One region of the Affinirhizobium gouqiense genome, then DNA from elsewhere that is predicted to be linked to it. Evidence: riboswitches for the same ligand, from Rfam matches in the RefSeq annotation. Region 1 holds a riboswitch; the other holds the start of a gene.

Region 1 (7,389 bases):
TGCAGGCGCTGTCGCTCGCCGCCCGACAGGGTATGCCAGGCGCGGTTTGCAAGATGGGCCATGTCGACATTGTCGAGCGCGGCGTCGACGACGGCATCGTGATGCTGCGACCAGGGCGACAAAGGCGAAAGATAGGGCGTGCGGCCAAGCTCCACCGCCTGCCTGGCGGTGATCCTCTCGCCTGTCTCCGCCTGTTGCTCCACCAAAGCGAGGCGCTGCGCCACGGCGCGCCGGCCAAGGCTGCCGATCGGCTCGCCATCGAGCCGCATTTCGCCGGAGCTTGGTTTTCGCACGCCGGCCATCATCAACATCAGGCTCGTCTTGCCTGATCCGTTCGGCCCGATAATGCCCAGGAATTCGCCGGACCGGACGCAGAGGGAGACGTCGCGAACGATTTCGGCATTCCCGCTCGACCACGATAAGCGATGTGCTTCGAGTGTCATGTGCGACCTCTCCTCTGAACCAGGATGATGGCGAAGGCCGGTGCGCCGAACAAGGCGGTGATGACGCCGATCGGCAGGACCTGGCCGGGAATGATGATCCGCGACAGGATATCGGCGACGATCATGAAGACGGCCCCGATGAGAGCCGTCGCCGGCAGGAGAACGCTGTGGCGCACCCCGACCAGAGCACGCGCCGCATGCGGGATGACAAGCCCGACAAAACCGATCGAGCCGACGATCGCCACCATGGTGGCGGTCATCATGGCCGAGACGCCGACCAGCGCCAGATAGGTGCGCCGGACGGAGATGCCGAGCGATGCCGCCGATTCCGATCCGAAGGTGAAACCGTCGAGCGCGCGCGAGTGCCACAGGCAGACCAGCAGGCCGATGACGGCGGCAGGCACGGCAAGCCAGGCATCCGGCCAGCGAACGCCCGAGAGGTTGCCGAGCAGCCAGAACATGATGCCGCGTGCCTGTTCCGCGGTGGCCGCCTTGGTGACGATGAAGGAGGTGAGGGCGTTGAAGAGCTGCGACCCGGCGACGCCCGCCAGAATGATGGATGCCGTGCCGCGCCCCGCCTTGACGGCGAGAAGGCTGATCAGCGCAAAGGCGAGGAGCGCGCCGAGAAACGCGCCGAGAGGCAAAGTCAGCAGGCCGGCCCCCAGGCCGAGAATGGCGACGCAGACCGCACCGGTCGACGCGCCGGCGGAAATGCCGAGAATATACGGATCCGCCAGCGGGTTGCGCAGCAGGGATTGCAGAACCGCCCCCGACAAGGCAAGGGCCGTTCCGCAGGATGCCGCCACGACGGCACGGCTGAGCCGATAGCTCCAGACAATGCCCTCGTCGATGGGCTCGAGAGGATAGCCGGCATTCCACAGACGATTGGCCACCGTCTGCGCGACCGTCGCGAAGGGGATGGAGGTTTCACCGATGGCAGCCCCCATCCACAGCGCCAGGAGCAGAAGGACGAGCGCGGCGAGTATCGCCACGCCGCGCCTGACCGGTCCCCGGATCCGGCTCACTGCGCAAGACCGGCGTGAGCGATGTCGTTTGCCAGCGCTTCAATGCCGTCGATCGTCCGGATCGTCGGGTTCATCGCCTGCGCATCCATGGAAAAGACATGGCCTTGCCTGACTGCCGGCATGAGGCTTGCCACCGGATCATTCTTGAGGAAGTCCAGTTTTGCCTGCAGGCTGTCGAGCGGATAGCGGCGACGATCCATGGCGCCCGCCACGATGATGGAGGGATCCGCCTTGGCGATCGTTTCCCATCCCACGGTCGGCCATTCGTCATCGGTCTTGATGATGTTGTCGATGCCGAGGGCGGACATGATATAGCCCGGCGCGCCATTCCGGCCGGCGACATAGGGATCGGCGCCGGCGGCGCTGGAGAACCAGAAAACGGCGGACAATTTGCCCTTGGCCGAAGCGATCTTGGCACGGGCAGCCGCCTCGCGGCGCTGCAGGTCCGCAACCAGTTCCTCGCCCTTGGCCTGGACATTGTAGATCATCGCCAGCTCGCGGATCTCCTTGTAAACCTGATCCATCGTGAAGGGCTGGTGGCGAACGCCGTCGCTGGCCGCCGAATTCTCCTTGTCCGCGCAATCGGAAGGAGAGGTATAAACCGGAATGTTCAGTTCCTCGAACTGCTCCGGCTTGGCAACGACCCCTTCCGGTCCCACCTGCCATTGAAATTGAACCGTCACCAGATCGGGCTTCTTGGAAAGGACGCTCTCGAAGCTTGGATCATTATCCGCCAGCCGGTCGATCCCGGCATTGACGGCCTCGAACTGCTTCAGCACCGGGCTGACCCAGAGCGCCGTTCCCACCACCTTGTCCGAGAGGCCGAGCAGATAGAGGATCTCCGTGCTGCTCTGGCCGATCGACACCGTCCGCGTCGGCGCGCGTTGAACGACGATGGTGCGGCCGCAATTGCTGAGCGTCAGCGGATAGGTCGTCTCCACCGCTGCGGCTTGAGCCGGAGCAAGGACGAAGGCGGCCGCGCCAATCGCAAAGGACGAGAAGAACACGCCCGCGCGAAGCAGGTTTTGGATGAGCATTTTCATGATTTCCCCAGACAGGATCAAAGGCCGCAAGACGCGGCGGATACAGCGAAGTTGGCTCCGATCAGTCGCGTGACCGGACAGGGACTTGGATCTGGGAAAACCAGCATGATTCGGCGCCGGAGGGCGCTGGTGGTCAACATGGCATTACTCCTGCTCGGGCATCCCCGCCCGTGACGATGGATCAGTGTTTGACGGCAGGTCTCCTGGCTCACGAATATCCGCCGCTCATCTGCCTTCCCGTACAAATCTGTACAGTGGCATGGCGCAAGGCCACGAGGATGAACGACAATCCGCTTACAGTTGCGGGGGCAGCCACGGCATTGACCCGAAAAGGGGGTCTCACCGTGTTCCCTATTAATCCCCTTCGATACTGGATCGGGGAACCGTCGCAGTGAGATAACGAGGTTCTCATCATCAGGTCAAGGCCTGTTGCGAGACGATCGGCAGGGTAGGGCTCCTGGCGATAGGCCAGTCGCGCGTTCCGGCGCCTCTTGTGCCATCATACTGTCCCATCCTCGCGTCTCTTTATCGTCCTGCCTGGCACGGCCGCAGGCGATGCCTTTGCTCGCCCTTCACCTGGCCCTGCTCGCCTCAATGGCGCCTTTGCGTCACGCGGAGACATACGTAACACTATAACATCCGTCAAGGGTTATTGTAATGTTATAACAAAATCTCGCCTCTTTATGTTTTCTTGATGTCGTGGGCTCGCCTTCGCCATCGAAGCCTGACCGCAGGCCCGGATAAGTTTCCTGCCATCAACAGGAGAACACCCATGCTTGACACCCTCTTCCTTCTGCTCGGCTGCGGCACGCTGCTCGCACTTGGCGCCTATGCCCTTGCCCTTGATCGTCTGTGAGGCCGGCAATCATGTTCGAAGCCCTTCTTGGTCTCGCCGTGGCAATCGGTCTCGGCATCTATCTCGTGGTCACGCTTCTGCGTCCCGAGCGCTTCTGATCCTCCAGGAGATTTCCTCATGACTATTCTCGGGTGGCTGCAGATCGGCCTCCTCTTCCTCGCCGTGCTGATCGCCATCAAGCCGCTGGGCCTCTACATGGCCAAAGTGTTCGCCGGCGATCCGACGCTCCTCTCACCGGTCCTGCGGCCTTGCGAGCAGGCCCTCTACCGCATGTCCGGCATTCGTGCCGACAAGGAGCAGACCTGGCTTGGCTATACGCTGTCCATGCTGGTCTTCTCCCTCTGCGGCTTTCTCGGCCTTTACGCCATCCTGCGCCTGCAGGCCTATCTGCCGCTCAATCCGCAGGGTTTTGTCGGCGTGGCGCCCGATCTGTCGTTCAACACGGCGGTCTCCTTCGTCACCAATACCAACTGGCAGAATTATGCGGGTGAGACGACGCTCAGCCATTTCAGCCAAATGGCCGGGCTGACCGTCCAGAATTTCCTCTCGGCGGCAACCGGCATGGCCATGGCGATCGCCTTTACGCGCGCACTGGCCCGTTCGAAAGTCTCCACGCTCGGTCATTTCTGGGTGGATCTCACCCGTGCCACGCTTTACGTCCTGCTTCCCATCGCCTGCATTACGGCGATCGCCTTCGTGGCGATGGGCCTGCCGCAGACGCTGGAGGCGGCGGTGTCGGCGACCACGCTGGAAGGCCCGCAGCAGGTCATCTCGCTTGGCCCCGTGGCATCGCAGGAAGCCATCAAGCAATTGGGCACGAATGGCGGCGGCTTCTTCAATGCCAATGCGGCACATCCTTTCGAGAATCCGACGGCCTGGTCCAACTATCTGAACATTTTCGCAATGCTCTCGCTTTCGGCCGGCCTCGTCTTCACGTTCGGCGAAATGGTGGGAAATCGGCGGCAAGGCTGGGCCTTGATTGCGGCGATCGCGCTTCTCCTGATCCCGGCCGTCGCGGTCACCTATCATGCGGAGGCGCAGGGCAATACGATCCTGACGGCGCTCGGCGTCGATCCGGCACTCGGCAATATGGAAGGCAAGGAGCTGCGCTTCGGCCAGGCCATGACGGCCCTGTATGCCGCCGTCACCACCGGCCTTTCGGACGGCGGGGTCAACGGCATGCATGGCTCGTTTACCGGACTCGGCGGCCTTGTGCCGATGTTCCTGATCCAGCTTGGCGAGGTGCTGCCGGGCGGTGTGGGATCGGGGCTATACGGCCTTCTCGTCTTTGCGCTTCTGTCGGTGTTCGTTGCCGGTCTGATGGTCGGGCGGACGCCGGAATTTCTCGGCAAGAAGATCGAGGGCCGGGAGATGACATTCGCCATGCTGGCAATCCTCATCCTGCCGCTCGCCATTCTCGGCTTCACCGCCGTCTCCGCCCTGCTTCCCATCGCCGTCTCCAGCATCGGGACCGCGGGCCCGCACGGGCTGTCGGAGATCCTCTACGCGTTCACCTCGGCAGCCGGCAATAACGGCTCCGCCTTTGGCGGGCTCTCCGGCAACACGCTCTGGTACAACAGCACACTCGGCATTGCGATGCTCTTGGGCCGTTTCGCCTATGTCATCCCGGTCATGGCGATTGCCGGATCGCTTGCCGCGAAGGTCCGGGCACCGGCCTCCGCCGGCACCTTTCCCACCGACGGCCCCCTGTTTGTCGGCCTGCTGGTCGGCATCATCCTCATTCTCGGCGGTCTGCAATTCTTTCCGGCGCTGGCGCTGGGACCGATCGCTGAACATTTCGCCATGCTTGCCGGCCAGACTTTCTGAAGGAAAATTCCATGTCCAAGGACCATCATGCTCCTGGCTTCCTCGATCCCTCCATTCTCTTGCCGGCGCTGCGCGGCGCCGTGCTGAAGCTCGATCCGCGCCTGCTGCTACGCAATCCGGTGATCTTCGTGACCGAAATCGTCGCGGCGGTGGTGAGCCTCCTCTTTCTGCGCGATCTGCTTGTGCAGCCCGGTACGGCTGCCTTTTCCGGTCAGATCGCCGCCTGGCTGTGGTTCACGGTGCTGTTTGCGACCTTTGCCGAAGCGGTTGCCGAAGGTCGCGGCCGGGCGCAGGCCGACAGCCTCAAGCGCAGCAAGACGGACCTGACGGCGCGGCGGGTCGAGCCGGATGGCCGGCTGGCAAGGATTGCCGCCACGGAGTTGAAGATCGGCGATATCGTTCTTGTCGAGGCGGGGGATCTGATCCCCGGCGACGGAGAAGTCATCGAGGGTGTCGCCTCGGTCAACGAAAGCGCCATCACCGGCGAATCCGCGCCAGTCATCCGCGAATCCGGCGGCGACCGCTCCGCCGTCACAGGGGGCACCCAGGTGCTCTCGGATGCGATCAGGGTCAAGATCACCGTGGCGCCTGGGTCCTCTTTCGTCGACCGCATGATCGCACTGATCGAGGGCGCGCAACGGCAGAAGACGCCGAACGAGATCGCCCTCTCCATTTTGCTCTCCGGTCTAACCCTGATCTTCCTGTTTGTCTGCGTGGCGATCTGGGGACTCGCCGGCTATTCCGGAACGCTGCTGTCGGTCACCGTGCTGGCGGCACTTCTCGTGACGCTGATCCCCACCACCATCGGTGGCCTGCTGTCGGCGATCGGCATTGCCGGCATGGACCGCCTCGTGCGCTTCAACGTCATCGCAACCTCCGGACGCGCCGTCGAGGCTGCCGGAGATGTCGACACGCTGCTTCTCGACAAGACCGGCACGATCACCTTCGGCAACCGCATGGCGAGCGATTTTTTGCCCGCGCCAGGCGTTACGGCCGCCGAACTGGCCGAGGCGGCGCTTCTCGCCAGCCTTGCAGACGAAACGCCGGAAGGCCGCTCCGTCATCGCGCTCGCCACCGGGACTTTCGGCATCGCCCCGCCGGCCGCCGCTTTCGACAAGGTGATCCACTTCACCGCCGAAACCCGGTTGTCAGGCGTGGACAAAGGCGAGCGGCGGCTGCGCAAGGGTGCGGTCGATTCCATTCTGCGCTTTGCCGGTCTGACGGAACAGGAGGCTCCGGCCGCCTTTCTCCGGGCTGTCGAACAGGTCGCCCGCAGCGGCGGCACGCCTCTCGGCGTCGTCGATGCGAACCGCCTGCTCGGCGTCATTCACCTGAAGGATGTCGTCAAGCCCGGAATCAAGGAGCGTTTTGCCGCCCTCCGCGCCATGGGGATCCGGACCGTCATGGTCACCGGCGACAATCCGGTCACCGCAGCGGCCATCGCCTCCGAGGCCGGGGTCGACGATTACCTTGCCCAGGCGACACCTGAAGACAAGCTCCAGTATATCCGGCGCGAGCAGCAGGGGGGCCGTCTGATCGCCATGTGCGGCGATGGCACCAATGATGCACCGGCGCTGGCCCAGGCGGATGTCGGGGTTGCGATGCAGACCGGCACCCAGGCCGCCCGCGAGGCCGCCAATATGGTGGACCTGGATTCCAGTCCGACAAAACTGATCGAGATCGTCGAGATCGGCAAACAGCTTCTGATGACCCGCGGCTCGCTGACCACGTTCTCGATCGCCAATGACGTTGCCAAATATTTCGCCATCATCCCGGCCCTGTTCGTGGCGACATACCCGGCGCTTGACGGCCTCAACATCATGCGCCTGGCCTCGCCGCAATCGGCCATCCTTTCGGCGGTCATCTTCAATGCTTTGATCATCATCGCCCTGATCCCGCTTGCGCTCAAGGGTGTTGCCTACCGGCCCGCCGGCGCCGCATCGCTGTTGCGCCGCAACCTCTTCGTCTACGGGCTTGGCGGGCTTCTCCTTCCCTTTGCCGGCATCAAGATCATCGACCTTGCCGTCAGCGCCCTCAATCTGGTGTAACCATGCTGAACCATGTCAGACCCGCATTCACGCTTTTCCTCGCCTTCACCGCAATCACCGGCCTTGCCTATCCGCTGGCAATCACCGGTCTGGCGCAGGCCGTCATGCCGGAGGCCGCGAATGGCAGCCTTGTCACCCGCAACAATA
Region 2 (7,389 bases), on a different replicon from region 1:
GGAGATGTCGATCATGCCATTGCCGTGGCGCTCCGCCAGGTCGCACAGGGCGGCAAGCTGCAGGGGCGAAAGGGCTTCGGTCAGCGCCAGGCGCGACAGATAGCCGTCGCCGGTAAGCATAGGCGCATCAAGCGCCGGGCAGGCGCCGCGCGCCAGGGAAAGGGGCGGCAGGCTGAGAGATGCTGTCACCGCCGTCTCCCTCTTCGCGCCTTCGCCTCGGCAAAACCGCGCAGCATGTCGAGATCGCGATCGACCGAATTGCGGCGCGGCTGCAAAAGGCCCCGGCGCCTTGCGGATATCAACCGGTCTGCTATGGCGCGGGCGGCTTCCGGATTCTGCTCGAGGATGAAATCCCGCACGGTCTCGTCGACCACATAGGCCTCGAACACGGCTTCGATCAGGCTCTGCGGCACCGCATTGGTGGTTTCTGCGAAGCCGACCAGCCTATCCACGGTTTCGGCCAGTTCTGCCGCACCGCGCGGGCCATGGCGCATCTGGCCGGCGATGAAGCGGGGATTGACGGCGCGGGCGCGCACGGTGCGTGTCACGGCCTCCGTTAGGGAGCGTGCCCGCGGCTTTTGCGGATCGGTGGTGTCGAGCGCGATCAGATCGGCATTCCCGCCAAGGGCTGCGACGGCCGCTGCAAAGCCGCCGATAAAGGCGACATCGCCCGAACCGTCGAGCAGGTCGCGGCCGGGATCATCGCCGGTATGGACGAGAAGATCCGCCGTGCGGATGCGGCGGGCAAAGGCCTCGCCGGCCGCTCGCCCCTCGCCCTCGGCGCCGCCAAAGGCATGGCTGGCCATGGAAAGATAGGCGCGGCCCAGCTCTTCGCGGGCCTGCCAGTCACCGGAGGCAAGTCGCTCCTCGATACCCGAACCATAGGTGCCGGGCGCGGAACCGAAAATCCTTAGCGGCATCTCACCGTCCAGCCTTGCTTGTTCCGCCAGCGGATTGTCTCCTTCCGCCTCCTCGCGCGCCGCAATGGAACGGGTCGCACCATCAAGCAGCGCGATCAGCGAAGGGAACATGTCGCGAAACAGACCTGAAATGCGGAAGGTCACGTCGACGCGCGGGCGGCCGAGCTGGGCGGGCGGCAGGACTTCAATCCCGGTGACGCGGCCGGTGGCAGGGTCCTGGACCGGCCTTGCCCCCATCAGAGCCATTCCCTGGGCCACTTCCTCGCCGCCGCTGCGCAGGGTGGCACTGCCCCAGAGATCGATCACAAGGCGTCTCGGCCAGTCGCCGTGATCCTGCATATAGCGCCGGACCACCTCCTCGGCGGCCAGCCTGCCCAGCTCGAAGGCGGTCGGGGTCGGCATGGTGCGCGGATCGGATGCGAAGAGGTTGCGGCCGGTCGGCAAGACGTCACGCCGTCCACGGGCCGGCGCACCGGAAGGGCCAGGCCTGATATGATGGCCATCGAGCGCCGCCAGCAGCGCGTTCCGCTCTGCGGGAGCGCTTGCCAGCCGCAGGGGATCGCTGTCGGCGGGATCGGCGCGGCCGAAGACATGCTGGCCGTCCTTGATCGCGAAATCCTTGAGGTCGCAGAGGAAGGCGTCGATCCGCGACAGCGCCGTGTCCGGGTCCAGATCGCGGGAGATACCTGCCTCGGCGGCAAGACCGGTCTCCTCCGCCGCCTCGACGATCAAGCGGGCCAACCGATCGCGGCGGCGTCGATCCAGCCCGTCCGCCTGGGCATACTCGTCAACCAGCAGTTCCAGGCGCTGCTGGGACGGGGAAAGGCCAGCGCTTGCCAGAACCGGCGGCAGATGGCCGATCGTCAAGGCCGCGATCCGCCGCTTGGCGACCGCTGCCTCGCCAGGATTGGAGACGATGAAGGGATAGAGAACCGGCAAATGGCCGGTGACAATGTCCGGAAAGCAATCCTGCGCCAGCGCCACGGTCTTGCCCGGCAGCCATTCCAGCGTGCCATGCGCACCGAGATGAATGATGGCCTGGACGCCCAGCACATTCTGCAGGAAATCGCCAAAGGCCAGCAGTGCATGGCGCGGAGGACGGGCCGGGTCGTGATAATCGGTCCGCCTATCCTCTTCCCGGCCGCGATCCGGCGCCAGGGCAACGGTGACATTACCGAAGCGCAGGGCTCGGATGTGAAACAAGTCCTGGCCAATATCTTCGTCGGCTAAGGGCTCTCCCCAGGCGGAGGTGACGGCTTCCCGGGCATTTTGAGGAAGACCATCGAAAAAGGCTTGATAGCTGTCGGCCGAATGAGTCTCTGTCTGGCGCAGCAGGCGGTCCATCAGGTCCTTCGCATCCGCGGGAATGTCTGTAACCGCATAGCCCGCCTCTGCCAGATCCCGCAGCATCTGCAGCACGCTTTCCGGCACGTTGAGCCCGACGGCATAGCCGGTGCGGCCATCGGCGCCGGGATAATCCGGCATCAGGATGACAAGCCGGCGCTCCCGCCGGGGCGTTGCGTAAAGTTGGATGTGTCTGGCGATCCGCCTGGCGCTGGCCTCGACGCGGTCCGGCTCCGGACAATTGACAAGTCCTGTAAAGCCGAAATCCGCTACAGCCTCCCGTTCGGCCTTGAATGAGAGCGTCCCGGCCAGAATACGGCCGTCCAGCTCGGGCAGAACGACATGCATTGCAAGGTCCGACGGGCTGAGGCCGCGCTGGCTTTCCGCCCAGGCCTTGCGCCGCGTCGTGGCAATCACCGTCTGAAAGACGGGGATGCCCAGCACATCGAAAAGTGTCTCGCCATCCAGTTCGGCATTGCTGGCAAAGGCCGTGGTGGTTACGAGAGCCGCCGGTTTCAGCGGCATGAGCGAGTCGCGCAAAGCCTCCAGGACCGGCGCCTCCTTGAGCCCCGGCACGAAGATCGGCAGGACTGCGAGCCCGTGAGCCTCCAGCGCCGCCGTCAGCGCATCGATGGGCGCCACATCGCTCGCCAGAAGCATGGAGCGATAGAAGAGCAGCGGCAGGAGCGGCCTGTCCCCCTGTCCCTCCAGCGCCGCGGTAAGCGGGACTATGCCTTGATCGGGCCGGTAATAGCCGAATTTCGGCACGTCCAGCACGGGGGCGGGAGGGGCGGGCTCGCCGCCGCGTGCCTTTATCAAGAGCCGGCTTACGATCTGGTCCAGATTGTCCGGTCCGCCGGCGCGAAACAAAGCGAGGATAGAATGAATGTCTGAGGGATCGACGGTCGATGCGCCTTCCAGACGGTCATCGCGTTCGCTGCATTCGCCGGGCAGCAAATAAAGCGGGATGGAGCGTTCTCGCGCCAGGCTTGCCAGCTCATCGACCCCATAGCGCCAGCGATCATAGCCGCCAAGCACGCGCACCAGGATGAGCTTGGCGTGGCGCGCCACCTTGTCGATCCACAGATCGACCGACATGGGGTGGCGCAGGTCCGAAAGCTGAGCGAGACGCAGTGTTAAGCAAGCGTTGCGGGAGCGGTTCCAGGCTGCGGCAATACCGTTAAGATCGCTGTCGGTAAACGACAGCACCACCACATCACCCGGCGTCTGGTTCAGATCGACCGGCTCGATGAGATCGTCGAGCGACGAGGATGTGGTGGCGAGGATATGCATCAGGCGGCCAGAACTGCGCTGATCTTTGCCGCGTCTATGCCCTTTTCGCCGATCACCACCAATCGCGAGCGGCGGGCCTCCTGCGAGCCCCAGGGCCTGTCGAAATAATGGTTGACGCGCGGGCCGACGGCCTGGACCAGGAGCCGCATCGGCTTGCCGGCAACTTCCACATAACCTTTGATGCGCAGCACCTTCTGCGTTTCGGTCACATTCTGAATGCGCTGGCTGAGTGCCTCCGGGCTGGCGATCGCCGGGATGTCCAGCACGAAACTGTCGAAATCGTCATGCTCGTGATCAAGCTCGTCATCGTGATGCGTCTTGCGGTTTTCGATATCGTCCTCCACCGCAAGGCCAAGCCCGATGAAGATCGTCGGATCGATCGCGCCGTTTTCGGCGGTCACGATGCGCACCGCGCGCGGCAGATGGTCCTCGATATGGGCGCGGGCCCTGTCGAGATCCGCCGGCTCGAGAAGATCGGTCTTGGTGAGGACGACGAGATCGGCGCAGGCGATCTGGTCCTCGAAAACCTCTTCCACCGGGTCGTCATGATCGAGCGACTGATCTTCGGCACGCTGGGCAGCCAGCGCCTCCAAATCGTCGGCGATCCGGCCTTGCGCCAGGGCAAGTCCGTCCACGACCGCCACCACGCCATCGACCGTGACGCGGCTCTTGACGCTTGGCCACTGGAAGGCCTGAATCAGCGGTTTCGGCAAAGCCAGACCGGAGGTTTCAATCAGGATGTGGTCGACCCTCGGCTCCATTGCCAGGATCTTGTCGATCGCCGGCACGAAATCATCCGCCACGGTGCAGCAGATGCAGCCATTGGCCAGCTCGATGATATTGTCCTCCGGGCAGCTGTCGATGCCGCAGCTCTTGAGGATTTCGCCATCGATGCCGACATCGCCGAATTCATTGACGATGACGGCGAGCCGCTTGCCGGTGATCGTCTGGAGCGCATTGCGCAGCAGTGTCGTCTTGCCGGCGCCGAGAAAGCCGGTCACGACGGTACAGGGCACACGGGTAAGCGATGGGGTCATGATGGCGGTCCTTCAGATCTTGTTCGATATGGATTGCAGGGGTGGCATGCGAGCGATCATGCCGCGCTTCAAGGCGTCGGGTCTCCCCTTCCAGGGCATCAGCCCATCGGCGGAGGCGGCAAGCAGGCGTGCGCCGTCCAAAAGATCGCCGGCGGAATCGAGGCTGAGATCGCCGAAGACATAGGACCAGCCATCGGCCCTCTGGATGGCGGCGCTCAGGCCGCGCTTGCAATTGGCAAGGCAGGCGACGGCGCGCACGTCCACATCCGGCGCCTGCAGGCTCCTGGCTGCATCGGCAAGCCTGGCGCCGGCGCGCGGCTGGTCTGAAGCTTCGCTGCCGTCACGGCAGGTCTCGCAGACATAGACGACCACGCGCGGCGCCTCGCCTGCACTGGAATTGGTCCGGTCCGGTTTGGTCGAAAGATCCAAAACTCCACCCCATGTGTTCATCATAGCGGGGTGCGTCCACGACGGATCTGCGATCCGCATGGGTGGTCACGTCCCTTCCGGAGCACCCCGCCCGGCTGGACTTTACTTCCTCAACGGCAGGTCTCCTGGCTCGCGGTTCATGGTCCGGACACCGCCTTCCCGAAGCTCGCGCTCCAGTGGCATTTCGCGCCGGACGATCCAGCCCTTGCGGGCGGAGGCCGCTTACAGTTGCGGGGGCAGCCGTGGTTTTGGGGCAGAGCACCGCACCACGTTCCCTCTTAGCTTTCCCCGTTGCCGGGGAAAGACCGTTGCAGGGTTCACTATGCGTTTGCGCAAGCCCGTGTCAATGGCGCATTGCCGATGGTCTGCTTTCGACTATAGTCCGGCGCTTCGTGGAACAGGCATGGAAGGAGCGGCCGATGAAGGAGATCGAGGAGCACGAGGCAGAGCGCCATCGCCGCAAGATGGAGAACCGCAAAGCGGTCCAGGATGCCGAAGTCGCATCGAAAACCATCGAGAAGGGCCTGTTGATCGTCAATACCGGGCCGGGCAAGGGAAAATCCACGGCCGCCTTCGGGCTTGCTCTGCGCATGCTCGGCCATGGTCGCAAGGTGGCGGTGGTGCAGTTCATCAAGGGCGCCTGGGATACGGGGGAACGCGTGGCGCTGGAGGCCTTTGGCGAACGCGTGCTGTGGCACACGATGGGCGAGGGTTTCACCTGGGATACGCAGGACCTGAAGCGCGATGTTGCGGCCGCCGGACGGGCATGGGAGATGGCCAAGGAGATGATGGCGCTGCCGGAGGTGGGTCTCCTCATTCTCGACGAAATCAACATCGCCCTGCGATACGACTATCTCGATCTCGAAACGGTCATTGCAACCCTTAGCGCCCGCAGGCCCGATCTGCATGTGATCGCCACCGGCCGCAATGCCAAGGCACCGCTGATCGAGGCGGCCGATATGGTAACGGAGATGACGCTGGTGAAGCATCACTTCAAGGCCGGCGTGAAGGCTCAGGCGGGTATCGAATTCTGATGACGCAGCGGCTCGCCAGGACCCTGATGTTCCAAGGCACCGGTTCGGATGTCGGGAAGTCGCTGGTGGTGGCGGGCCTGGCGCGCGCTTTCACGCTCCGCGGGCTCCGCGTCATGCCGTTCAAGCCGCAGAACATGTCGAACAATGCGGCGGTGACGGATGATGGCGGCGAGATCGGCCGGGCACAGGCCTTGCAGGCGCGGGCGGCCCGGATGCCGCTTTCCGTCCACATGAACCCTGTGCTCCTGAAGCCGCAAAGCGAGGTGGGCGCGCAACTCGTCGTGCAGGGGCAGGTCGAGGGCAATGCCCGCGCCGCCGAATATCAGCAGATCAAAGCCCGCCTGATGCCGCGCGTGCTGGAGAGTTTCGACCGCCTGAAGGCAAAGGCCGATCTGGTGCTGGTGGAAGGAGCCGGCAGCGCCTCGGAGATCAACCTGCGCCGCAACGATATCGCCAATATGGGTTTTGCCCGCGCAGCAAACGTGCCGGTCGTGCTGATCGGCGATATCGATCGCGGCGGCGTCATTGCAAGCCTCGCCGGCACCAGGACGGTCCTCGACCCGGCGGATGCCGCTCTCATCGAAGGCTTCATCGTCAATCGCTTCCGCGGCGACCCCAGTCTGTTTGCCGATGGCATGCGGATGATCGAGGCCTTCACCGGCTGGAACCCGATCGGTCTCCTGCCGCATTTTGCCGACGCCATGCGGCTGCCGGCGGAAGATGCGCTGGCGCTGAATTCGGTGCCCGTCTCCAAAGCTTTTGCGCAGATCCGCATCGCGGTGCCCATTCTGCCGCATGTGTCGAATTTCGACGACCTTGATCCGCTCGATGCGGAGCCGGCGGTGGAACTCGTCCGGGTGCGGCCGGGCGGCGTGCTGCCGGCGGATGCCGATCTCGTCCTGCTTTTGGGATCGAAGGCGACGATCGCCGATCTGAAAGTGCTGAAATCCGCCGGCTTCGACATTGATATCGCCGCCCATCTGCGCCGGGGCAAGCCGGTGATCGGCCTGTGCGGCGGTTACCAGATGCTGGGAAAACATGTGGCCGACCCGGACGGGATCGAAGGTCCGGCCGGTGCCATGGAGCCGGGCCTCGGCCTCCTCGATGTCGAGACGCGGCTGACAGGCGACAAGCGACTGGTGGCGGTCACGGGCCGCACAGCCGATGGCAATTCCTTTGCCGGCTATGAAATGCATGTGGGCGAGACCGTGGGTGGTGACTGCCTTCGCCCCTTCGCCGACATCATGGGCCGCAGAGAGGGCGCCGTTTCTGCCTCAGGCCTTGTCTCGGGCACCTATGTGCACGGCTTGTTTGCCGATGACGGGCAGCGAT

The links. Region 1 has a riboswitch for cobalamin ahead of QTJ18_RS03690 (ABC transporter substrate-binding protein). Riboswitches for the same ligand answer to the same signal wherever they lie in the genome.
Region 2: another riboswitch for cobalamin. It lies ahead of QTJ18_RS20820 (DUF1636 family protein); the one in region 1 lies ahead of QTJ18_RS03690 (ABC transporter substrate-binding protein).

What each region holds. Positions count from the first base shown of each region.
Region 1 covers NZ_CP129381.1:506,557-513,945, forward strand. The annotation lists gene QTJ18_RS03680 (ABC transporter ATP-binding protein) at 1-443, opposite strand, end outside; gene QTJ18_RS03685 (FecCD family ABC transporter permease) at 440-1,390, opposite strand; gene QTJ18_RS03690 (ABC transporter substrate-binding protein) at 1,465-2,505, opposite strand; cobalamin riboswitch at 2,688-2,912, opposite strand; gene kdpF (K(+)-transporting ATPase subunit F) at 3,364-3,465, shown strand; gene kdpA (potassium-transporting ATPase subunit KdpA) at 3,485-5,194, shown strand; gene kdpB (potassium-transporting ATPase subunit KdpB) at 5,206-7,242, shown strand; gene kdpC (potassium-transporting ATPase subunit KdpC) at 7,245-7,389, shown strand, end outside.
Region 2 covers NZ_CP129382.1:2,622,417-2,629,805, reverse strand. The annotation lists gene cobG (precorrin-3B synthase) at 1-189, opposite strand, end outside; gene cobN (cobaltochelatase subunit CobN) at 186-3,557, opposite strand; gene cobW (cobalamin biosynthesis protein CobW) at 3,557-4,594, opposite strand; gene QTJ18_RS20820 (DUF1636 family protein) at 4,607-5,044, opposite strand; cobalamin riboswitch at 5,122-5,348, opposite strand; gene cobO (cob(I)yrinic acid a,c-diamide adenosyltransferase) at 5,443-6,057, shown strand; gene QTJ18_RS20810 (cobyric acid synthase) at 6,057-7,389, shown strand, end outside.